DNA from 3 places in the Kineococcus sp. G2 genome. Region 3 is predicted to be linked to each of the others. Evidence: riboswitches for the same ligand, from Rfam matches in the RefSeq annotation. Region 3 holds a riboswitch; each other region holds the start of a gene.

Region 1 (3,987 bases), on a different contig from region 3:
GGACGTCGTCGATGCGCCCGCCGATCCAGACGTACCCGTCGGCGTCCTTCGTCGCCGCGTCGCCGGCCAGGTACCAGCCCTGCTGCGCGTACGGCTCCCAGTAGGACTTCACGAACCGCTCGTGGTCGCGCCACACGGTGCGGGCCATGCCCGGCCACGGGCGGGTGATGACGAGGACGCCGGTCTCGCCGGGGGCCGTCTCGCGGCCGGCGTCGTCGACGACGGTGGCGGCCAGGCCCGGCAGCGGGACGGTGCCCGAGCCGGGCTTGAGCGGGGTCACCCCGGGCAGGGGAGCGACCACCGCCGCGCCCGTCTCCGACTGCCACCAGGTGTCCACGATCGGGCAGCGGCCGCCACCCACTTCGCGGTGCAGCCACAGCCACGCCTCGGGGTTGATGGCCTCGCCCACCGAGCCCAGCAGCCGCAGCGAGGACAGGTCGAAGCGGGCGGGCAGCTCCGGGCCGTGCTTCATGAACGTGCGCACCAGCGTGGGGGCAGTGTAGTAGGTGGTCACCCGGTGCTTCTCGATGATCTCGAAGTGCCGGCCCGGGTGCGGGGTCAGCGGGGAGCCCTCGTAGATGACCTGGGTGGTGCCGTTCGACAGCGGCCCGTACATCTCGTAGGTGTGCGCCGTCACCCACGCCAGGTCCGCCTGGCACCAGTAGACGTCGTCGTCCTTGACGTCGAACACCGCCCAGTGCGACCAGGACGCGTGGGTGAGGTAGCCGCCGCTGGTGTGCACCAGGCCCTTCGGCTTACCCGTCGTGCCGGAGGTGTAGATGATGAACAGCGGGTTCTCGGCGTCGAAGGACGGCGCGGCGTGCTCGGTGCTCTGCCGGTCCACGACGTCGTGCCACCACACGTCCCGGCCCGGCGTCCACGGCACGTCCGGCGTCAGGTCCCCGGTGCGCCGCAGCACCAGCACGTGCTCGACGTGGTCCAGGCCCTCCACCGCGGCGTCCGCGGCGCCCTTGACGGCCACCGCCTTCCCGCGGCGGAACTGCCCGTCGGTGCACACCAGCAGCTTCGCCCCGGTGTCCTGGACCCGGAACCGCAGCGCCTCGGCGGAGAAACCCCCGAACACCAGCGACACGACCGCGCCGATGCGCGCGCACGCCATCGTCGTCACGATCGTCTCCGGCAGCACCGGCAGGTACAGCACGACCCGGTCGCCGTGGCCGACGCCCAGCTCCTGCAGGGCGTTCGCCGCCCGGCACACCTCGTCCTGCAGCTGGGCGTAGGTGGTGGTGCGCGAGTCGCCGGGTTCACCCTCCCAGTGCAGGGCCACCTTCTCCCCGCGCCCGGCGGCGACGTGCCGGTCCACGCAGTTCACCGCCACGTTCAGCTTCCCGCCGGTGAACCACTGCGCCGTCGGCAGCGTCGAGCCGTCGAAGACGGTGGTGAAGGGCTCGTCCCACTGCAGCCGGCCGGCCTGCTCGGCCCAGAACGCCTCCGGGTCCGCCGCGGCGCGCGCGTACTCCTCCGCGCCCACGTTGGCGCGGGCGGCGAACTCGAGCGGCGGGGGGAAGACCAGGTCGTCGCCGGCGGTGACGGGGACGGTGCTCATGCGGGCGGGGCCTCCCGGGGTCGTGGGTCGGGCCGCCAGCGTATCCGCGCCGGGCGGGTGGGCCGGGGCCCAGCGCGGCTCCCCGTGCCGGCCCGGCCGGTGCCGTACCCTGGCCGAACCATCCAGAGCGGCCGAGAGACCTGGCTCGACGACGCCGCAGCAACCCCCGCGCGGAGGGTGCTCACGCCAGGACCGATGGGGGAGGCACGGCATGAGCACCAGCACGCCCGCCGCGGACGGCGGGGCGGCGTCCGAGGACGCGCGCCGCGAGGCCGCCGCCTGGGCCACCTGGCAGGAGTCCCCGTGGGGGCGGCTGCGCTACCGGGTGCTGGCGGCGCTGCTGCGCGAGCGGTGCGCGCGGCTGGGCCCGGCGCCGCTGCGGGTGCTGGACGCCGGTGGCGGCGACGGGCGCGATGCGCTGCAGCTGGCCCTGGCCGGCCACGAGGTGACGGTGCTGGACACCTCCGCGGACGTGCTGGGGGCGGCGCGCGCCGCGGCGGCGGCCGCCGGGGTCGGCGATCGGGTGCGCACCGTGGCGGCGGACCTGGAGGACCTCACCGCCCTGGCCGCGCTGACCCGGCACCGCGCCGGCGGATCCGGGTCGTTCGACGTGGTGCTGTGCCACGACGTGCTGCAGCACCGCGGCAGCCTCGCGCAGGTCGGCGCCGACGTGGCGGTGCTGGCGTCCTCCCTGCGCCCCGGCGGGCTGCTGTCGCTGATGGCGCCGAACCCGGCCGCCGACGTGCTGACCGCGGCGCTGCGCGACGGCCCGGCGCAGGCGTGGGTGCTGCTGGACGCCGAGCGCGGTGCGGACCCCGGCACCGGCCGCTCGGTGCTGCGCCTGGACCCCGCCGTCGTCGAGGCGGCCGCGGTGGACGCCGGGTGCGAGGTCGACGGCCGTGCCGGGGTGCTGACGGTGACGACGCTGCTGGAGGAGGCGCAGCGCACCGACGAGCGCGTCGTGGCGGACCTGGAGGAGCTGGAGGTGGAGCTCGGCCGGCGCGAGGAGTTCCGGCGCACCGCCCGGTTCTGGCACCTGGTGGCCCGCCGCCGCTGACGGGCACCTCGCACACGAGCCGGCTGCCGGTGCCGGTGGTGCGGCGGGTCAGCGGTGGTGCCCCAGGACGAACGTGCGGATGGCGGTGACCGCCGCGCCGCGCGCCCACTCGGGGAAACCCGTGTGCTGCACGTCGACGTCCAGCTCGGAGGCGTGCGGGTTGCGGTGCGCGCGGATCCCCGACTCCATCGCCTCGGCACCCACCTCCGCCAGCCCGGCGTTCTCCCCGGACACCAGCACCTTGCGCGGCATCGTCAGGTTCCCGATCGCCGCCAGCAGGACGCCCAGCGCCCGGGCGGAGTCGTCGACCACCCGGCGCGCCAGCGGCTCGCCGGCCGCGGCCAGGGCCAGCACCTCGTCGAACGCGACCGGTCGGCGCAGCGCCAGCCCGGCGCGCACCTCGACGGCTTCCCGGGTGAGCATCGCCTCCGCGCAGCCGGTGTGCCCGTCCGGGCAGAGGGGACCGGTGGGGTCCAGCGGGAAGTGCCCCAGCAGGCCCACCCCGGCGTCCGGGTGGTCCAGCACCTCGTCGTGCACGACGAGCCCGTACCCCACACCCGTGCCGACCACCACGACCGCGAAGTGGTCGCAGCGCCGGGCCGTGCCGAACCACTGCTCCGCGCGGGTCAGCGAGAGCACGTCGTTGTCGACGACCACCGGCAGGCCCAGCTCCGCCTCCAGGGCCCGCCCGAACGGCACGGACTCCCACCCCAGGTACCGGGCGGAGAGCACCTCCCCGTCCCGCGCGACCCGGCCGCCCAGGCCGACGCCGACGGCGCGCACCCGCGCACGTCCGGCGCCGGGGGAAGCCGCCAGGGAGCGCACCAGGTCGCCGACGACGGCGACGCAGGCGGCGGGGGAGCGGTCCGGCAGCGGCGCCTGCAGCTCCGCCACGACGCGGGCCCGCAGGGTCGTCAGGACGGCGTAGGCGGTGTCGGCGGTGAGCTTGACCCCGACGAAGTGGTGGCCGTCCTCCTCCACGTCCAGCGGGCGGGTCGGCCGCCCGGAGACCGGGTCGCACACCCCGGTGGTCTCCACGAGCAGGCCGGAGTCCAGCAGTGGCCGGGACAGCCGGGTCAGGCTGCCGGGGGACAGCTCCAGGCGGCGCGCCAGCTCGCTGCGCGGCAGCGGGCCGTCGAGCAGGACCTCCAGGGCGATGCTGTGGGCGGGACCGGTCAGCGGGGTCCAGGCCGTGCCCGGCCGCGCCGGGGCCGTCAGGCTCACGGGGCCTCCTCGGTGAGGGTCGTCCACCCGGGGGTGGTGCGCTGCCCGCACGCTACCCGAGTTCCGCGACGGAAGCGTGAAAGCGCTCGCACCCGCGAGGGGAAGGGTTTTCTCCGCCGTGAGTCACCGTTGACGTCAC
Region 2 (3,987 bases), on a different contig from region 3:
GGGTGCGCTGCGGGGACGGCTCGCACAGGAACGCGCCGGGCACGTCGAACCAGCGGCCGTGGTGGTCGATGTCGTGGACCTTCGCCGGGTCGGCGTACACCCCGCGCTCGGCGTCGCGCACGACGGCGGAGTCCTCCCAGGACCCCTCCCAGAGCTTGTAGCAGACCTCGAGGTACTCCTCGGCGACGTCGTAGCGCTCGTCGTGCGGCACCTGCCGGTCGAAGCCGAGGTTGCGGGCCGCGGAGTCGAGGTAGCCGGTGACGACGTTCCAGGCGACGCGGCCGCCGGTGAGGTGGTCCAGCGTGGTCAGCCGGCGGGCCAGGGCGTACGGCTGCTCGTACGTGGTCGTCACCGTCAGCCCGAAACCGAGCTGCTCGGTGACCGCGGCCATGGCCGAGACCGCCATGAGCGGGTCGTTGACGGGCACCTGGGCGGCCGCGCGCACGGCGGCGTCGCGCGAGCCGCCGTGCACGTCGTACACGCCGAGGACGTCGGCGAGGAAGAGGGCGTCGAAACCCCCGCGCTCCAGCAGCTGCGCCAGGTCCGTCCAGTACCGCAGGGTGCGGTACTCGGCGCTGCGGTCCTCCGGGCGCGCCCACAACCCGGCGGCCTGGTGCCCCACGCAGGCCATGGCGAAGGCGTTCAGGCGAAGCGGTGCGGTGCTCACGGGACGACGGTCTCCAGGTTCTTCGAGGTGGTGTCCAGGGGCCGGTGGGCCGTCTCCGGGGCCGCGGCGGCGCAGGCGGCGGTGAGCAGCGCCAGTGCGCTGACGAAGCCGGCGACCAGCCACGGCGCGCCGCCGGCCAGGGCCAGCAGCGAAGCCGCGACGAGGGGGGTCAGCCCGCCGCCGAGGACCGCGCCGATGGAGTAGCCCAGCGAGGCGCCGCTGTAGCGGGTGCGCGCGGGGAACTGCTCGGCGAAGAACGCCCCCTGCGCGCCGTACATGCTGTCGTGCCCGAGGTTCACGGCGACGACGAGCGCGCCGACGATCAGCACGGTGGAACCGGTGTCGAGCAGCAGGAACGCCGGCCCGGTGAACACCGCGGTGAGCAGCGCCCCGAACAGGTACACGGGCCTGCGGCCGAAGCGGTCCGAGGCCAGTCCCCACAGCGGGGTGGTGGCCAGGCTCAGCACGGAGACGACCAGGACGGCGAGCAGGCCCACGTCGGCGCCGTCGGCGCGCACCTGCTCGGTGAGGTAGTTCAGGGCGAAGACGGTGTAGAGGACGTACCCGCCGATCTGGCCCAGGCGCATGCCGCTGGTCAGGAGCACCCCGCGGGCGTCCTCGCGCAGCACGTCGGCGACCGGGCGGCGGGCGACGGCACCGGCGCGGCGCAGGTCCGAGAACACCGGCGAGTCGGTCACCTTCAGCCGGATGACCAGACCGACCACGACGAGCACTGCGCTGGCCAGGAACGGCACCCGCCAGCCCCAGGAGAGGAACTGCTCGGGGGTGGTGAGGGTGCGGGTCAGCCAGAAGCCCCCGCTGGCCAGGACCATGCCCGCGGCCGAGCCCATCTGCGGCACGGCGCCGAACAACCCCCTGCGCCGCTCGGGGGCGTGCTCCACCGCCAGCAGCACGGCACCGCCCCACTCGCCGCCGGTGGAGAAGCCCTGCAGCAGGCGGGCGGTCACGAGCAGCACGGGCGCGGCGACCCCGATGGCCGCGTAGGTGGGCAGCAGGCCGATGAGGGCCGTCGAGGCGCCCATGAGCAGCAGGGACGCCACCAGGACCTTCTTGCGCCCCAGCCGGTCCCCCAGGTGACCGGCGACCGCGCCGCCCAGCGGGCGCGCGATGAAGCCCACCGCGTACGTGGCGAACGCCGCGACGACCCCGACAGCACCGCCGACCTGCGGGAAGAACAGCGGGGCGAACACCAGCGCGGCCGCCGTGCCGTAGAGGTAGTAGTCGTACCACTCGATCGTGGTGCCGACGAAGCTGCCGAGCGCGGCGCGCCGCCGCAGGACGCGGCGGTCGACGGCAGCGGGGACGACGACACGAGCAGCGCTCACCGGGACTCCCATCGGTCCTGGCGGAAGCACCTTCCCCGAGGGGTGGTTGCTGCGGCGTCGTCGAGCCAGGTCTCTCAGCCGCTCTGGATGGTCGTCCAGGAACCTAGGGCACCCGATCGCCCGCGCGCAAACCGCGGCGGGTCAGCCGCGGCGGCTGCGGATCTGCTCGCTGAGGGCGGGCAGGACCTCGTTGAGGTCGCCCACGATCCCGTAGTCGGCGAACTCGAAGATCGGGGCGTCCGGGTCGCTGTTCACCGCCACGACGGTCACCGAGGCCGCCATGCCGCCGCGGTGGTGCACCGCGCCGGACACGCCGGCACCCACGTACAGCCGCGGGCTGATCGTCACGCCCGTCTGCCCCACCTGGGCCTCGTGCCCGATCCAGCCCTCGTCGGTGGCGACGCGGGTGGCGCCCACGGCCCCGCCGAGCACGTCGGCGAGCTCCTCCACGGCCGAGAAGTCGCCCTCCACGCCGCGGCCGCCGACGACCACGACCTCCGCCTCGGCCAGCGCCGGGCGGTCCGAGGTGGGCCGGGCCTCACGGGAGTGGACGGTGACCGCGCGCGCGGCCGCCGAAGCCGCCACGCGGTGCTCGACCACCTCGGCCGGTGCGGCCTGCGCCGCGGGCGCGGCCTGCACGGAGTTCGGGGCCAGCGCCACCACGCCGAACGGCCCGGTGAGCGCGCAGCGCGTCGTCCACGTCCCCGCCAGGACCGTCTTGACCGCCGTGAAGCGGCCGTCGGCGTCGCGCTCGAGGCCGCCGGCGCCGGTGACGACCCCCGCGCCGGTGCGCACGGCGAGGCGGGCGGCGACCTCCTTGCCCTCGAACGTGGAGGCCACCAGCAGCAGCGGGGCGTCCACCTCGGCGCGCACCGCCTCCAGCGCGTCCACGACGGAGGCGGTCAGGCGGTCGTCGGCGCCGTCGACGAGCACGTGGTGCAGCGCGTGGCCCCCGTGCGCGCCGACCTGCGCGCGCACCTCCTCGGCCGGTGCGGGGCCGATCCACACGGCGTGCACCCGCGCGTCCGGCAGGTCGCGCGCCAGGGTCAGCAGCTCCAGGGCCGTGGGGCGCAGCCGCCCGTCGCCGTGGTCGAGCAGGACGAGGACGTTCACGCGAAACCCTTCTGCGCCAGGTAGTCCACGAGAGCGGGCACCGTCTCCGCGCCGCCGGTCACGAGCACCCGGTCCGAGCGCTCGGGGCGGGGTGAGGCCTCCACGACCCGGGCCGCGGACCCGTCCAGGCCCACGGTGGCGGGGTCCACGCCGAGGTCGGCGAGGGAGAGCACCTCCACCGGCTTCTTGCGGGCGGCGAGGATGCCCTTGAAGTCGGGGAACCGGGCGCGGAACGCCTGGTCGGTCACCGACAGCACGGCCGGCGCGGGAGCGCTGAGCTCCTCCACGTCGGTGGAGGTCTCGCGGCGCACCCGCACGGTGCCGTCCTCGACGGTGATGCGGTCGGCGAGGGTGAGCTGCGGCCAGTCCAGCAGGGCCGCCAGGGCGGCCGGCACCAGGGAGGTCAGCCCGTCCAGGCCCGCCATGCCCGCGACCACGACGTCCACCGGCCGCTCGGCGTGCACGCGGCGCACCGCCGCGGCCAGCACGCGGGCGGTGGCGATCGCGTCGGAACCGGCGATCGCGTCGTCGCGCACGTGCACCGCGCTCGTGGCACCCATCGCCAGGCCGCGGCGCAGGGCCTCCACGGCCGCGGCGGGCCCGACGGTGAGGGCGACGACCTCGTGCGGCTCGGCGCCCTCCGCGACCGGGTGCGCCTCGACCAGGCGCAGCCCGGCCTCCAGCGCGTCCTCGTCCAGCTCGTTGAGGGTGTCGTCCTCGCCGCCGCGGGCCAGCAGCCCGTCCTCGCGGAAGGAGCGGGCCGACTGGATGTCGGGGACGTGCTTGACGCAGACGACGACGCGCACTCAGGCCTCCCGGGCGGCGGCCTCGGCGAGCACCTCGCGCGAGTACCTGATCATG
Region 3 (3,987 bases):
TCCACGCGCTCGCGCAGGCCGTCGGCGACCTCTCGGGCGCGCTCCTCGCGGTGGAAGACGCGCCCGTACAGCTCCACCTGCGCGTACACGCTCTCGAAGCCGGGCTCCCCGCCCCCGGCGGGGCACAGGGCGGGTTCCTCCAGCAGCGGGACGCCCGAGGCGGCCAGCGAGGCGCGGTCCAGGCCGTCGACCTCGCCGAGCACCAGGTCCGGGCGCTGGGCGAGCACCACCTCGCGGGAGATGCGCAGGTGCCCGCTGGTGTCGGTGCGGTCCGTCAGCAGCGGCACCGCCTCCAGCTCCCGCAGCGCCGCCGCGTCGTAGTACTCCTGCGGGTAGAGCCCGGCGCGGGCCACGGCCCGGTCGAGCACCCCGAGGGCGTGCAGGTACGGCACGGGGGCGCTCTTGAGCAGGACCACCCGCTCCGGCGGGGTCGTCAGCCGCACCTGCTCACCGCAGTTGACGACCTCCAGGAGCTCGCCACCGGTGCCGTCCGCGCCGTCGGCCGGGCCGGCGCCGCAGGCGGCGGTGAGCAGGGCGCAGGCGGCGGCCAGGGCGGCGGGGGAGCGGCGGGTGGTGCGCAGGGCGGGCACGGGTCTCTCCTCGGGTCAGGCGGCGGTGCGGGTGCCGCGCACCAGCCACAGCAGGAACGGGCAGCCGGCGAGCGCGGTGACGATGCCGATGGGCAGCTCCTGCGGGGCGAGCACCGTGCGGGCCAGCAGGTCGGCCGCCACCAGGAACGCCGCGCCCAGCAGGGCGGCGGCCGGCACCGACCAGCGGTGCGCACCGCCCACCAGGCGGCGGGCGAGGTGGGGCACGACGAGGCCGACGAAGCCGATCGCACCGGAGGCGGCGACGAGCACGCCCACGCACAGGGAGACCGCGACGAGCAGCGCGGTGCGGAACGCGGCGGGGGAGACGCCCAGGCCGCGGGCGGTCTCGTCGCCCAGGGCGAGGGCGTCCAGGCGCGGCCCCCACGCGGTCAGGGCCGCGACGGTGCCGGCGGCCACGACGAGCACGGCGGTCAGCGGGGCGCCCCAGGAGGCCAGGCCGAGCGAGCCCAGCAGCCAGAACACCACCGAGCGGGCGCCCTCGGCGGAGCCGGAGGCGAAGACGAGGAAGCTGGTGGCGGCGTGCAGGGCGTACCCGACGGCCACGCCCGCCAGCAGCAGCCGCGCCGAGGTGACCCGCCCGGCGCCGCGGGCGACGGCGTACACCAGCACCGCCGCGGCCAGCGCGCCGGTGAACGCGCTGCCGGACAGGGCGTGCTCGCCCCAGCCGGCGCCGGCGCCCAGCAGGATGGCGGCGGCGGCGCCCGTGGAGGCGCCGGAGGTCACGCCCAGCAGCTGCGGGTCGGCCAGCGGGTTGCGGACCATGGCCTGCATCGCCGCCCCGCACACGGCCAGGCCCGCGCCGACCGCCAGGCCCAGCAGCACCCGCGGCAGCCGCACCTGCCACACCACCGCGTCCTCGACCGGGCCCCAGGCGGGGGTGGCCGGTGCGCCGAGCAGGTGGTGGGCGCTGATGCGCAGCACGTCACCGGGGGCCACGGCCGCCGCCCCCACCGCCGCGCCGGCCAGGGCGGCGGCGACGGCGGCCGCGACGAGGGCGGCCAGCACCAGGGTCCGGCGGCGGGTGGCGGCGCGCCGGCCCAGCGGGTCGCGCAGCGGGGCGGGCGTGGGACGGGGCGGGGCGCCGGCTGTCGGCACGGGACCTCCTGCGGCGCGGCGGGCTGGTGCTGTTGCAATCTACTCGCGACAAGGGCACCGCCCCGCGCTCGGCTCCCCGGTGCGGACGCGGATCCGGGCCGATCCGGGCCCGTCCGGGCCGACCCGGGGGTGGACCGGTGCGTTTTGACGTCCGATCCAGCGCCTCCTACGATTTGCGACGGCATCGAGTGTCAGCGACAAGCCCTGGCTTGCTGACCGGCAACCCTCGTCCGCGGTGGGGTGCTCCAGGTGAAAGCCCGGCGGGACGGAGCGTCCCGCAAGCGTGTGGCCGCCCGTCGCAGCAGCGACGGACCGGCCTGGCCGAGCAGGAGGCGACCCGTCGTGAGCCCACGCGCCACGTCCCCCTCGTGTCCCCGGGGCGGTACCGCCGCCGGCGGCTGACCGCCCCTCCCCGGCGAGCGCCCCTCGCCGCTCCCGCCGGCCGCGCGCCGGAGGCACCCCGAGAGCCCGCACCACCCCACGAGGAGACCCGAGTTGTCCAGCGCCGCCACCCCTCCCTCCCTGCCCGACAAGCCCGGGCGCAGCAAGCTGCCGATCGTCATCGGCGTCGCCGTCCTCGCGGTCGTCGCGATCGTCGTCGCGCTCGTCGTGCGCAACACCGGTGACGACGAGACCGCCACCACCGCGGCGGGCGAGACGCAGACCGTGCGCATCGGCGTCACCGACCAGGCCGAGCCGTACTGGCAGACCTACGTCGACCTGGCCCGCGAGCGCCTCGGCGTGGACGTGGAGCTGGTGAACTTCTCCGACTACAGCCTGCCGAACCCGGCTCTGAGCCAGGGCGAGGTCGACCTCAACCAGTTCCAGCACACCCAGTACCTGGCGAACTACAACGTCACCGCGGGCGACGACCTGCAGCCGATCGGCTCCACCGCCGTGTACCCGCTGCCGCTGTACTCCACCCGGTACGACGACCCCTCGCAGCTCCCGCAGGGCGCGAAGGTCGCCGTCCCGGACGACGCCATCAACGAGGCGCGTGCGCTGCTCGTGCTGCAGGACGCGGGCCTGCTGACCCTCGCCGACGGCGGTTCCGCCTTCTCCACCGTGCAGGACGTGCAGGACGCGAAGGTCGAGGTCGTCCCGCTGGACGCCTCCCAGACCGCCGGTGCGCTGCAGAACGGCTCCGTCGCCGCCGCCGTCGTCAACAACAACTACGCCACCAGCGCCGGGCTCGCCGTCGAGGACGTCGTCCACCAGGACGACCCCGAGAGCGCGGCCTCGGTGCCCTACGTGAACCTCTTCGTCTCGCGCGCCGAGGACACCGGCAACCAGACCTACCTGGACCTCGCCGAGCTCATCCACGACCCCGCCGTGCAGGCGGAGTTCGTCGAGAGCTACCCGCAGGCCGTCGTCCGCGACGTCGACCCCGCCACCCTGCAGGAGCAGCTGGCGGACGTCGAGGAGGACGCGCGGGCGGCGCAGGGCTGACGTGGCAGAACCCATCGTCCGCCTGACGGGCGTCACCAAGCGGTACGAGCGCGGCGGCAAGGCCGTCGCCGCCGTCGACGACGTCAGCCTCGACGTGCACGAGGGGGAGGTCCTCGCCGTCATCGGGTACTCCGGCGCCGGCAAGTCCACCCTCGTGCGGCTGGTGAACGCCCTGGAGGCGCCCACCTCCGGCACCGTGACCGTCGCCGGGCAGGACCTCACCCGGCTGGGCGAGAAGGAGCTGCGCCGGGCGCGCCAGCGCATCGGCATGATCTTCCAGCAGTTCAACCTGTTCCGATCGCGCACCGTCGCCGGGAACGTCGCCTACCCGCTGAAGGTGGCCGGCGTCCCCCGGGAGCAGCGCGACGCCCGGGTCGCCGAGCTGCTCGACTTCGTCGGCCTGCTGGACCGCGCCCACGCCCACCCCGAGCAGCTCTCCGGCGGGCAGAAGCAGCGCGTCGGCATCGCCCGCGCGCTGGCGACGAACCCGCCGCTGCTGCTGGCCGACGAGGCCACCAGCGCGCTGGACCCGGAGACCACCACCGAGGTCCTCTCGCTGCTGCGGCGGGTCAACCGCGAGCTCGGCGTGACCATCGTGGTCATCACCCACGAGATGGACGCCGTGCGGCAGATCGCCGACCGGGTCGCGGTCATGGAGGCCGGCCGCGTCGTCGAGGTCGGCGACGTCTACGACGTGTTCTCCACCCCGCAGACCGCCCCGGCGCAGCGGTTCGTGCGCAGCGTCCTGCACGACCGGCCCACCCGGGAGCAGCTGGCGCGGCTGCGCGAGCACCACCCCGGGCGCGTGGTCACCGTGCAGATCACCGACGAG

Evidence for each region. Region 3 has a riboswitch for S-adenosylmethionine ahead of V9U69_RS03750 (MetQ/NlpA family ABC transporter substrate-binding protein). Riboswitches for the same ligand answer to the same signal wherever they lie in the genome.
Region 1: another riboswitch for S-adenosylmethionine. It lies ahead of V9U69_RS01100 (class I SAM-dependent methyltransferase); the one in region 3 lies ahead of V9U69_RS03750 (MetQ/NlpA family ABC transporter substrate-binding protein).
Region 2: another riboswitch for S-adenosylmethionine. It lies ahead of V9U69_RS05705 (MFS transporter); the one in region 3 lies ahead of V9U69_RS03750 (MetQ/NlpA family ABC transporter substrate-binding protein).

Annotation. Positions count from the first base shown of each region.
Region 1 is NZ_JBBBEM010000007.1:24,352-28,338, forward strand. Features, by position in the region: gene acs (acetate--CoA ligase) at 1-1,567, opposite strand, end outside; SAM riboswitch class I at 1,683-1,769, shown strand; gene V9U69_RS01100 (class I SAM-dependent methyltransferase) at 1,779-2,624, shown strand; gene V9U69_RS01105 (ROK family transcriptional regulator) at 2,673-3,848, opposite strand.
Region 2 is NZ_JBBBEM010000027.1:12,625-16,611, forward strand. Features, by position in the region: gene V9U69_RS05700 (LLM class flavin-dependent oxidoreductase) at 1-667, opposite strand, end outside; gene V9U69_RS05705 (MFS transporter) at 664-2,013, opposite strand; SAM riboswitch class I at 2,019-2,107, opposite strand; gene V9U69_RS05710 (electron transfer flavoprotein subunit alpha/FixB family protein) at 2,155-3,126, opposite strand; gene V9U69_RS05715 (electron transfer flavoprotein subunit beta/FixA family protein) at 3,123-3,932, opposite strand; gene V9U69_RS05720 (FAD-dependent oxidoreductase) at 3,933-3,987, opposite strand, start outside.
Region 3 is NZ_JBBBEM010000017.1:57,059-61,045, forward strand. Features, by position in the region: gene V9U69_RS03740 (ABC transporter substrate-binding protein) at 1-590, opposite strand, end outside; gene V9U69_RS03745 (FecCD family ABC transporter permease) at 606-1,706, opposite strand; SAM riboswitch class IV at 1,887-1,996, shown strand; gene V9U69_RS03750 (MetQ/NlpA family ABC transporter substrate-binding protein) at 2,202-3,155, shown strand; gene V9U69_RS03755 (methionine ABC transporter ATP-binding protein) at 3,157-3,987, shown strand, end outside.